Regions from separate parts of the Bacillus basilensis genome, predicted to be linked through region 3. Evidence: riboswitches for the same ligand, from Rfam matches in the RefSeq annotation. Region 3 holds a riboswitch; each other region holds the start of a gene.

Region 1 (4,126 bases), on a different contig from region 3:
AAGGAACGCCCAAATGAAAAGCCAAGAGCATGTTATATAGTAGAACATGATACGTCATTTTTGAATGATACAGCACTAATAAAGCCTCATACACTTTATGCTTCATGGGCAGTAGAGCGATTTCTAGATGAAGCGATATGGAGTTATCCGATGTATATGAGTCATCATCGTCCCCTTTATTTTTATGAAGATGTATATGCTTCAGAGTATAAAGTAAAGTTAGGAGAGAAAGAGTTTTATGGTTGCTTAATGCCACATGAGGAAGTTTTAATTTTAGGGAAAAACTTCAATATGGAAGTTGGGTTTCTTTACCGAATTAATGAGTATACAACAAATGTAATTAGGCAGAATTTAGATAAGGTAGAAGATTTATGGAACTGGAATCGTAAAGTATTTAATCCAGCAGAAGAAGAGATTGCTGGCGAGGATTTAGTTGGTGTATTACTCGTTTATGAAAATAGCGAGACATATATGTATAACGTAATGAATAGTAGCCAAGTTTTTCGTAAATATAAAACGAATGCAACTTACTTCCAAGTAGGGTGCGGAATTTATGCTGGCTTGTGTAGTTTACTTTTTGATAACTTTAAACAAGGTGCCTATTATGTAGAGGAATTATTATTAAATACAGAAAGTAAGTATGGAGAATATTTAAATTTATATATGAAGGACTTTGTAGTGGGGAGTAATGATTTTACGAATGGGTTGCTACATGATCGGGTAAGATGGATATAAGTTATAGCGAAAAGGAAGGGGATGGGGATCCCCTTCCTTTTCGTATTGCCCTGAAAGCAATTTCATACTGATAATTTAAGGAGATAATATATAGAGTGTTTGTATAGAACATGAGGAGTATTTATATAAATAAATTTAAAAGCTTTATCTATGAGGAAAAAGAAGCCTTAAAAGTATTTGAAAGAATTAACGGGTTTGTTAGTGAATTGATGTTATTAGGAAAATCGAAATCAACGAATTATGAATGGCGTAATATACGGGAAATCCTTTTATATGTTGTACAGCTAATGGAAAGTTATGCAGCACGATATAGAGTGAAATTTCATATGCGAGTAGATGGAAATCTACCTGTTATAAATGGTGATGATAAACAATTAAAACAAGTGTTATTAAAAATGGAATAGAATCAATGCCAGCAGGTGGAGATATTCATATTCGTGCATATCAAAAAACTGAAAGGCATTTGTGTATTTCTGTTGAAGATCAAGGTTTTGGTATAGAGAAGGTTGGAAAAGCTATTTACACAACAAAGGAGAATGGTACGGGACGAATTGGGTTGATGATCACATATAAAATTATTAAGGAACATCAAGGAAGTACTGCGATTCAAAGTAGCGTGGGGATAGGAACGAAAGTGGAGATTTTTTTACCGATAGTATAATGTGCTAGAAGAAAATATTTTTCAGAAAAGTGTTCTTGTTGTGTAAATATAAACATTTTATAAAATGTTTCAAGAAGGGTTTTTTTTATAAAATACTTCGTTTATAATGGAGGAAAATATCGACATGAGATTTGTTATTCATGTAACGGTTACGGTAGTAAGGGGTGCACGCGCATCCTTTTTTCTATGCAGATATGATGAAAGGGGTGGTATGATGGAATTAACATTAAATTCGACTGTATGCTTGCACACGATTCAATTTCGAAAAGAGCAAAAGAATTATATTGTAAAAGATACAATTACAGGAGAAAAATATGAAATGCCGCCACTTTGGATTGATGCATTGGCAATGATGCGTGACGGTTTTTTATTGGGGGAAATTGAGGAGAAATTGAAAGAAGAGTATCCAGCCGAAGAAATAAATATGTTAGCATTTACGAGGCAACTGTTAGAGCTAGAGCTTGTCGATATGGTAGATGGGGAAGAAATAGCTTGTACAAAGAAGAAAGAGAAAGATTATTTAGCTTGGGTACGTCCTCGTGTCGAGCAATTCTTTCTTAATTTAAATAAAAAATATAGAAGCAAAGGTCAATGATGACCTTTGCTTTTTTGTATAATTTGTTTAAAAAATAACAGCGAATGCTCTTGCAAAAGCACCGTCACTATCTTTAATTTTTAAAGGTGCAGCAGAGAAAAAGAAACGTTCCGTGTTAATGGCATCTAAGTTTGTTAAGTTTTCAATTAAATAAATATTATTCCCAAGTAGTATATGATGAATCGGTGATGTTTCTGTCGTTACCTCATCAGGAGAAATGAAATCTAAACCGACAGATTTTATTTTTAATTGAACTAGTTCTTCAGCTAATTCTTCAGAAAGATAAAAAGCTTCTTTCTCATACGCATCTGTATTCCATTTAGTAGATAGATTGGAATGGAAAATAACAATATCGCCTTCTTGTATATCAACATCATCCAGTACTTCCTTACGTAACTTTCTCTCTTGAATATGGGTTACATCGATAAGAACGGCTTCGCCTACAAATTGATCAAGGGGTAATTGATCGATGGTCGTTGCGCCTGAAATGAAATGCGCAGGAGCATCACAATGCGTACCAACATGAACGACAGAATGAAAATCTGTAACTTGATAGCCTGTCTCTTCAACGCTTGTAATGGCTTCTAGATTGATTTTTGGTGTTCCAGGGAATTGAGACATATTGTTTTCAAATGTTTGTGATAGGTCAATTACTCTCACTTTAAATACCTCCAATATACGTTTTAAAATATAAAAAACCCATCCTTCATAATCAAGAAAGATGAGCTTTACATACTAGTTGAGTCTTATCTTCCAAAATGCAATGCATTTTGCAGGAATTAGCACCTATTCAGTTTGTATAAACTGAGGTTGCTGGGCTTCAAAGGGCCGGTCCCTCTGCCTCTCTTGATAAAGGTATATTCAATTTAAAATTCGGAATTTTCATGATAATAAAATTGTAATTCATTTCCTTTTTTTCTGCAATGCAAAATAGGTATTCACCCAAATAAAGTTGCTCGCATATTATAGCTTATGTAAATAGAATGCTGCGAAGGAGTGAGTGCAGTGACAGGAAATGTATTGAATTATTATGCTGGTGGAAATACAGCTAGAGGATTTCATAATTTATACGAAGAGAATTTAAAAGGGCTAAACAGGTTATTTATTTTAAAGGGTGGCCCTGGAACGGGGAAATCTTCTTTAATTAAGGCAATAGGTCGTGAATGGGTTGAAAAAGGATATGGTATTGAATTTTTACACTGTTCTTCTGATAACAAATCGGTTGACGGTGTAATTATCCCGAAGTTAAAAGTAGGAATTGTTGATGGAACATCACCGCATGTGATTGAGCCGAAAATGCCAGGAGTCGTCGAGGAATATATCAATTTAGGGGTTGCTTGGGACTCAGATAAATTAAGAAAGCAAAAGGTGGAAATTGAACGATTTGTTTCAGAAGCAAGCAAAGCTTTTCAAACAGCGTACGCTTGTTTTAACGAGGCATTAGTTATACATGATGAGTGGGAGAAAATATATATTAATAATATTGATTTTAATAAAGCAAATGAACTAACAGATCAGCTGATTCAGAAATTGTTTACAGATAAAGGCGGGAAACAATCTCTTGTGAAACATCGCTTTTTAGGAGCAGCTACACCGAAAGGAGCAGTTGATTTTGTTCCTAATTTAACAGAAGGATTACCACATCGTTATTTTATAAAAGGGCGCCCAGGCTCTGGGAAATCAACAATGCTCAAAAAATTAGCTAAAGCGGCAGAAGAAAAAGGATTTGAAGTTGAAGTATATCATTGTGGATTTGATCCAAATAGTCTTGATATGGTTATCGTAAGAGAATTAGGGTTTGCAATTTTTGATAGCACCGCACCACATGAATATTTTCCAAGTCGCGAAGGTGATGAGATTATAGATATGTATGCCCTGATTGTGACACCAGGGACAGATGAGAAGTATGCGGCAGAAATTCGAGACGTGTCGATTCAATATAAAGCAAAAATGAATGAGGCAATGTCTTTCTTAGCGAAAGCAAAATCGGTTCGTGATAAATTAGAACGAATTTATATTGCTGCTATGGATTTTTCAAAAGTAGACGCATATAAAGAGGAGATTCAAAAAGAGTTTGAACGAATTGCGGTTAGTGTAACAGAAAAGAACAAATAAAAAAATGAGGAATTTTGACA
Region 2 (4,126 bases), on a different contig from region 3:
GAGCTACCTGTACGAGAATAATAAGTAAAACGACCGTTACGAACATAACTGATGTATCAAAACGTTGATAACCATATGTCATCGCTAAGTCACCAAGACCGCCACCACCGACAAGTCCAGCAACTGCAGAGAATTCAATTAAACCAACTGTCATAAACGTAACACCTAAAATCAATGGCGCTAACGCTTCTGGCACAAGAATTTCAAAAACAATTCTAAATGGTGAAGCACCCATTGCTTGAGCTGCTTCAATAACTCCCTTTGGAACTGAAACAAGATTTGTTTCAACCATTCGAGCAATACCAATCGAAGCCACTAACGTCATTGGGAAAATTGCTGCTGCTGTTCCAATCGTCGTTCCGATAATACTTCTTGTTAGTGGGCTTAAAGCTACTAAGAAGATGATGAATGGAACCGGACGAATTGTATTAATAATGATATTAAGAATAGAAAAGACCCATTTATTTTCTAAAAAGTTTCCTTTTCTCGTTACATATAATAGTAAACCTAGGGGTATACCAAGAATTGTAGCAAATATAAGGGTTACGATTACCATTAAGAGGGTATCTCCCGTCGCATCTACTATGCGAGGCCAAAATATACTCCAATCAACTCGCATGAGCTTCTACCTCCTTCAGCTGCACTTGCAGTCTTAGATGTTGTAATGCTTTTTGAATCTCCCTCTGTTCACCTTGCAATTCTACAAGAAGATTTCCAAATAGCACATTTTGAAGTTCAATAATATTTCCGTACAGTACGTTTACATCGACGTTATAGTTTTTTGCGATATACGATAGTACTGGTTGACCTGTCTCCTCACCAGTAAATGTTAGACGATAAATCTGACCACCATTTTGAATTTTCGCTAGAACACTTTCTGGTAAATGATCATTAATAACAGAACGTACAAAGTTTTGAGTCGTTTTTGTTTTTGGTTGTGTGAACACGTCAAACAATTTTCCTTCTTCAATTACTTTTCCTTTTTCCATCACAGCTACACGGTGACAAATTTCTTTCACAACATGCATTTCATGTGTAATAAGAAGAATTGTTAAATTATATTCTCGATTTACTTTTTTTAATAGGTTTAATATCTCTGTTGTTGTTTCTGGATCTAAAGCTGATGTTGCCTCATCACATATAAGAATATCTGGTGATGTTGCAAGTGCTCTAGCAATACCTACACGCTGCTTTTGTCCGCCTGATAGCTGCTCTGGGTAATTGTTTGCCTTATCTTCTAACCCTACAAACTTCAGCAGTTCATTTACTCTTTCTTTTATCTCATTCTTTGGTACTTTCGCTAACTTTAATGGATAAGCAATATTCCCAAACACTGTTCTTGAATTAAATAAATTAAAGCTTTGAAAAATCATCCCGATTCTTTGTCTTAGCTTCCGTAATTCTTTCGTCGATAATGATGTAATATCTTTATTATCTATTGAAATCGTTCCTGCCGTTGGTCTCTCTAACATGTTTACTAGACGTAATAACGTACTCTTTCCAGCTCCACTAAAACCGATAATGCCAAAAATTTCACCTTTCTCAACGGATAACGTTACATCCTCCACAGCATGAACAGATTGCTCACCTGATTCATACACTTTACTTACATTGTTAAAAGAAATCATTTTTTCCCCTCCTATTTGCTGTAAAAACTTGAAGTAGAGCTTTCGAGGTAAAATAAAAAGTGCTCTCCTTCTTATCAACCATAAAGATAAGAAGGAGAGCACTTATATGTACTCGGTCACATCTTCTCATCTTCCAAGCCTTTCATAGACTTGCTGGAGTTAGCACGGTATTAAAAAACCCGTTGCTGAGGTATCGTAGGGCCAGTCCCTCCACCTCTCTGGATAAGAATGTATCGATTTAATTGTCGTTTAATTAATTCTCATTATAGAACTCAGAATAATAAGAGTCAATACATTTTTTAGAAAAATATTAATTATCCCTTTATTAAAATTTTCAGATGAAATTTCATAATAAAATAGTAACCTTTAAAGTTATGTAAAATTCTCCTCCTGCATATTTTTTAAAAGGATAATCTTCTCTACTAATTGAATACCATTATTTGAATATGAAATCGGAGGAAGATAAATATATGAAAACAGCCCTTTTACTCGTTGATATTCAAAATGATTATTTTCCACACGGAAAGATGGAATTGCGTAATCCAGTAGAAGCAAGCGCATATGCCCGTCAGCTACTACAACTCTTTAGAAAGAAAAATGAACCTATTTTTCATATCCAACATGTAGCAATAAAAGATGATGCTACTTTTTTCCTGCCCAATACAGAAGGTGTGCATATTCATGAAAGCGTACGTCCACTTAGAGAAGAAACCGTTATACTCAAACATTACCCAAATAGTTTCCGCGAAACTGATCTTCTAGAACAATTACAACGTTTAGACATTGAGCACGTCGTCATATGCGGGATGATGACTCATATGTGTATTGACGCTACCGTAAGAGCTGCTTTTGATTTCGGCTTTCAATGTACTGTTATACATGATGCTTGCGCTACAAAAGATCTTTCTTTTAAGAATGCTACTATACCAGCCGTTTATATTCATAACACAATTTTGGCTAGTTTAAATGGAGTATATGCAAATGTAATGAGTACAGAGGAGTTTTTAGCCACAAAAAAACACTCTCTTCAGTGAGCAAAACCGAAAAGAGTGTTTCTTGTCAAACCATAGATTTTCTTTCAAATTGTATTATACAGGAAATTTTCAAAATGAATACTAAAAAATATGACTAATAAGTCAACTTTTCTCGTTATTTTATTTCTATTTACATGTTTATCCCGATATTAATAGGGTTTAGCAAGTTTCACTTACCAAATAGTAATATATGGTAGCTCTAATTCGAATTCAAATTAACTACTTTCCCCTATTATTTATCTGTTTGTTTCTGTTTCTTTTTCAAATACTCCGCACGCAATTTTTCAATTTGCTGCTTTTTATCAAATTTGGCAGGCGTCTGCTTTTCATGAAACTTTGCGACAGCTACCTGGCCTTTGTAATCTAATTGATATTTTCCCATTTTGTTCACCTACTTCTCTTTTCTTTAAAGACAACCTATTCAACAAATATAAATATACCTTATTTTACTGAATTAAACCTTATTACTTTATTAGTTTTTCTACCGATATCTATCTTAATACACATATAGAAAGTTTTTCAAAAAAAAGAGATCTTCGCAAACTGCGAAGATCTCTTCTACTATTTCTTATAAAGTTTCAGAAGTAGTTTTTGCTTGCATGTGAAGTGCTAAGTAGTCAGGGCCACCAGCTTTAGAGTCTGTACCAGACATGTTAAAGCCACCGAATGGTTGGTAACCTACGATTGCACCAGTACATCCACGGTTGAAGTATAAGTTACCTACGTGGAAGTCTTCACGTGCTTTTTCAATATGGTCACGGTTGTTAGTAACAACAGCACCTGTTAAACCGTATTCTGTATTGTTTGCAATTGCAAGTGCATGATCAAAGTCTTTTGCTTTACAGAATGCTACTACTGGTCCGAAGATTTCTTCTTTCATTAAGCGAGCATCTTCTGCAACGTCAGCAACGATTGTTGGTTGGATAAACCAGCCTTTAGAATCGTCTCCTTCGCCACCAGCTAAGATTCTACCTTCTTCTTTACCAATTGCAACATAGCTCATTACTTTATCGAATGCAGCTTGGTCATTAACAGGACCCATGTTTGTACCTAATACAGCTGGGTTAGCAACTGTTAATTCTTTCGTTAATTCAACAGCACGATTTAATACGTGATCGTATACATCTTCATGGATTACTGCACGTGAACATGCAGAACATTTTTGTCCTGAGAATCCGAATGCTGATGCAACGATAGATTTAGCTGCTAATTCAAGATCTGCTTCTTTATCAACAACGATTGTATCTTTACCACCCATTTCAGCGATAACACGTTTTAACCAAATTTGGCCTGGGTTTACTTTCGCTGCACGCTCATAAATACGGATACCTACATCGCGAGATCCAGTGAAACTCACGAAGCGTGTACGAGGGTGATCTACTAAGTAGTCACCAACTTCAGAACCATTACCTGGAACGAAGTTTACTACGCCAGCAGGTAAGCCAGCTTCTTCTAATACTTCCA
Region 3 (4,126 bases):
CAGGAACCATTCCTTCAGCTGGAACAGCGCCGTTATTTAAAATTGTTTCTACGTATGCCTTTTTATTCATTGCGCCGTTAATAGCAAGGCGTGCATGTTGATTTTTTAATGTTTCATTTTTTTGATTGAGTCGTAAAAATTGAATGCCAACTTCAGCGCGTTCTTTGAAGTTTGGATCGCTCTTATATTTATCAACAAACTCCGCAGTCAAAGCAACACGATCAATTTGTCCAGAATCATATAAGTTAACTTCTGTAGATTTATCCTTAACGACATTGAAGTTAATTTCTTCTAATTTTACTGTTCTAGCATCCCAATAGTTAGGGTTTTTCTTTAATTGGAAGCTTTGCTCATGCTTCCAGTTATCTAATGTGAAAGCACCGTTGTAAATTAAATGATTTGTTTCTAAACCGTATTTATTACCTTGAGATTTTAAGTACTCTTCATTAATTGGTAAGAATGTTGAGAATGTCGTTAAGCTTAAGAAGTAGGGAACAGGACGATCTAGTTGTACTTCTAAAGTTTTATCATCAAGAGCTTTAATACCTAATTGATCAACCGGTAATTGTTTTTGGTTTATTTGTTTCGCATTCTTTATATCGAAGAATAAGAATGCATATTCAGCTGCTGTATCAGGATTTACGGCACGTTGCCAAGCGAAGACGAAATCCTTTGCTGTAACAGGAGTACCGTTTGACCATTTTGAATCACGCAGGTGGAATGTATATTTTGTTTTATCGGAACTAACGTCAACCGACTCAGCAACACCAGGAATCGGTTTATTATCTTCTCTCATTGCATATAAACCTTCAAAAACATTGCGCATTACGTTCATGGATTCCCCATCCGTTGCTTTTGCAACATCCATTGTTGGAATTTCTGAAGCAAATGATAAGTTAATTGCCTGTTTATCAGGTGCTTTATCATTTGCTTTCGCTCCGCTTGCGTTATCTTTATTTCCCCCGCAAGCAGTTAGTAATAGACTTGCCCCTAAAACAGATGCAACAACAGGTACAACTTTTTTCTTTATTGTTCGTTCCTCCCTAAATGTGTTGTTCGTAACGTCTTAATGTCCATGTTTTGAAGTATATCTATAGAAGAAGAAAAAACCTATTATAAATATGTGCATGTAGGTAATCAGGTGTTCTATATGTATATACATGTTGAGCTATAATCTGTCGTTATATGTTTCAACGTAGTAGACATTATATTTTGATGGTTAAATATTTCGTTTATTTGATTATTTAGAATATTAACACTGGAAAGAACTATATGTCAATAATAAAAGTTGGAGTATTATTTTTTAAAAATACTATATTGAAAAAGCGGATTTTCTCTCATTGAGAAATCCGCTTTTAATACATTTTTCCAATAAAACAATTGGTATGGGGAGAAAAACTTCAATTCAGGTTGCCTTTTATTTTTCAATTTGTGCCCATTTGAAGTTTAATTGACCTGCAAAGTCTACTTGTACAATTCCTTTCACATAAGAACGTTCTAAATAAGATTCACCTTTTTGGTAAAGAGGAGCGATAACAGAGTCTTTAAATAATATTTTCTCGGATGCTAGTAATGCTTTCCAACGAGCTTTTTCATCACCAGCTAAAGTCGTTTTAACTTTCTCAATTGTTTCATCGAACTCCTTATTAGAGTAATGATCTAAGTTGTAAGGGTTATTCGTTGTAAATAGTTCAAGGAATGTAATTGGATCAGCAAAGTCAGGACTCCAGCCGTCAATGCCGATTTCATAGTCACCTTTTAATAAAAGTGAAACTTGTTGTTTACGTGGTTGTGGTTTTACATTTACTGTTAATCCGTCTAAGTTCTTTTCTAGTTGTCCTTTTAAGAACTCACCAGTTTTCTTATCAAGGTCAGCATCACTTGTTAATAATTCTAATGTGATTTTTTCAGAACCAAGCTCTTGTTTAGCTTTCTTCCATAACTCTTGTGCAGATTTTGTATCAACTTTGGTTAAATCTCCGTTTATAGTACGGAAGTCCTTTCCATCAGTCCCTTTTGCAAAGTTTTTTGGAACGAGGCCAAAGGTTGGTGTAGAGCCATCATTTAATAACGTATTTACAAAGGATTTTCGATCAATTGTTTGGTCAATTGCTTGGCGTGCAGAAACGTTTTGAAGTACTTTGTTTTGTTGATTCATACGTAAAAATTGTACGCCTACGTTCGGGCGTTCTTTAAAGTTCGCATCCTTTTTATATTTATCAACGAAGTCAGATGTTAATTTTATACGGTCTAATTGTTTTGATTCGAATAAATTTACTTCTGTTGATTTTTCTTTTACTACGTTAAAATTGATTTCTTCTAGTTTGACAGTATCTTTATCCCAATAGGTAGGGTTTTTCTTGAATTTAAAGCTTTGTTCGTGCTTCCAATCGCTTAGTGTAAAAGCTCCATTGTACAAGATTGTATTATCTTCTAAAGCGTACTTATCACCTTGTGCTTTAAAGAATTCCTCGTTAATTGGTAGAAATGTTGGGAACGCTGTTAAACTAATAAAATATGGAACAGGACGCTCTAATTCTACCTCAAACGTATGGTCATCAACTGCTTTTACACCAAGTTGGTCGGCTGGAAGTTCTTTGTTGTTAATTTTTGTTGCGTTTTTAATATCAAAGAATAAAAATGCATATTCAGAGGCTGTTGCTGGATCGACAGCTCTTTGCCAAGCGAAGACAAAATCTTTCGCTGTAACAGGAGTGCCGTTTGACCATTTTGAATCTCGTAAATGGAATGTGTATTTCGTTTTATCGCCACTTACTTCATGAGATTTTGCAACACCAGGGACAGGTTTGTTACCTTCACCAAGATTATACAAACCTTCAAATACGTTTCTCATTACTTGACCAGAATCAGTATCTGTAGCACGAGCTGTATCCATTGTTCGTATTTCAGTAGGTGAAGATAAGTTTAAAACCTGCTTACTAGGTGCCTCGTCTTTTGCATTTGCTCCACTTGCTTCGTTTTTATAACTACCGCAACCAGTTAATAAAATACTTACTCCTACAACTGATGCAATACCGGGTACAAACTTCTTTTTCATTTGATTTTCCTCCTAAATAATTAAGTTTGGATGATGATGAGGGAAATGAAAAATAAAAAATCCCTCTTTTCGTATTGAGAAAGAGGGATTTTTACGTACAAGTTATGCACCCGTATATAAACGAAGTCCCTCATTCTATCTTTCAAGCCATAAAGCTTGCAGGAAGTGGCACAGTATTCAAAATGAACCTGTTGCCGAGGTTTCAAAGGGCCAGTCCCTCCACCTCTCTTGATACAATGAGTAAACAAATAAACTTTATTAAATTTTGTGTTTCTTTGATAATTCAAAATCTTACACCTTGGATGATGAAGTGTCAACCGAATGAAATATAGTTTAAATTTTCAGTTTTCTTTAACGGAAAAACCACTGCATATGGCAGTGGTTTTTCTACTAGAAGTTAAAGTTATCTGGATCTGGACCAACGCGAAGATCTTCATTTAAAGCTTGAATTGCTTTCATATCATCAGCACTTAATTCAAAGTCGAAGATGTTTGCATTTTCAATAATGCGATGTTCTTTAATAGATTTAGGGATTGTTACAACTTCGTTTTGTAAATCCCAGCGTAAAATAATTTGCGCAGTTGATTTATTATATTTTGTCGCAATTTCTTGTAACACTGGGTTATCTAGTAGTTGGCCTTGCATTAATGGTGACCAAGCTTCAAGCTGGATATTATGTTCTTTACAGAAAGCGTGTAACTCTTCTTGTGCTAAACGTGGGTGGTATTCCACTTGGTTGACCATTGGCTTAATTTCAGCAATTTCAAATACGTCTTGTAAGTGGTGAATGTGGAAATTACTCACACCGATAGCACGAACAAGACCATCTTTATAAAGCTTTTCTAATGCTTTCCATGATTCAGTATATTTCCCTTTTACAGGCCAATGTACTAAATATAAATCTAAATATTCTAGACCTAATTTTTCTAATGTAGTTTCAAATGCTTGAAGTGTTGTTTCATATCCTTGATCGCTATTCCATACTTTTGATGTAATAAATAATTCTTCACGTGAAACACCTGATTCACGAATCGCTTGTCCAACGCCTTCTTCATTTTGATAGATTGC

Evidence for each region. A riboswitch is a leader RNA that binds a small molecule or an ion and turns the genes downstream of it on or off. The one in region 3 is predicted to bind S-adenosylmethionine.
Region 1: linked by a shared signal. The riboswitch ahead of ACQVV1_RS25745 (cyclase family protein) and the one ahead of ACQVV1_RS15410 (peptide ABC transporter substrate-binding protein) in region 3 are both predicted to bind S-adenosylmethionine.
Region 2: linked by a shared signal. The riboswitch ahead of ACQVV1_RS25990 (methionine ABC transporter ATP-binding protein) and the one ahead of ACQVV1_RS15410 (peptide ABC transporter substrate-binding protein) in region 3 are both predicted to bind S-adenosylmethionine.

Annotation. Positions count from the first base shown of each region.
Region 1 covers NZ_JBNTQO010000021.1:962-5,087, reverse strand. Annotated here, with positions in the region: gene ACQVV1_RS25760 (S-adenosylmethionine decarboxylase related protein) at 1-735, shown strand, start outside; partial or broken gene ACQVV1_RS25755 (ATP-binding protein) at 903-1,396, shown strand; gene ACQVV1_RS25750 (hypothetical protein) at 1,611-1,991, shown strand; gene ACQVV1_RS25745 (cyclase family protein) at 2,019-2,651, opposite strand; SAM riboswitch class I at 2,735-2,847, opposite strand; gene ACQVV1_RS25740 (PRK06851 family protein) at 2,997-4,106, shown strand.
Region 2 covers NZ_JBNTQO010000021.1:52,598-56,723, forward strand. Annotated here, with positions in the region: gene ACQVV1_RS25985 (methionine ABC transporter permease) at 1-619, opposite strand, end outside; gene ACQVV1_RS25990 (methionine ABC transporter ATP-binding protein) at 609-1,628, opposite strand; SAM riboswitch class I at 1,752-1,857, opposite strand; gene ACQVV1_RS25995 (cysteine hydrolase family protein) at 2,099-2,662, shown strand; gene ACQVV1_RS26000 (hypothetical protein) at 2,895-3,044, opposite strand; gene pruA (L-glutamate gamma-semialdehyde dehydrogenase) at 3,231-4,126, opposite strand, start outside.
Region 3 covers NZ_JBNTQO010000006.1:253,412-257,537, reverse strand. Annotated here, with positions in the region: gene ACQVV1_RS15415 (peptide ABC transporter substrate-binding protein) at 1-1,030, opposite strand, end outside; gene ACQVV1_RS15410 (peptide ABC transporter substrate-binding protein) at 1,418-3,058, opposite strand; SAM riboswitch class I at 3,191-3,296, opposite strand; gene ACQVV1_RS15405 (aldo/keto reductase) at 3,449-4,126, opposite strand, start outside.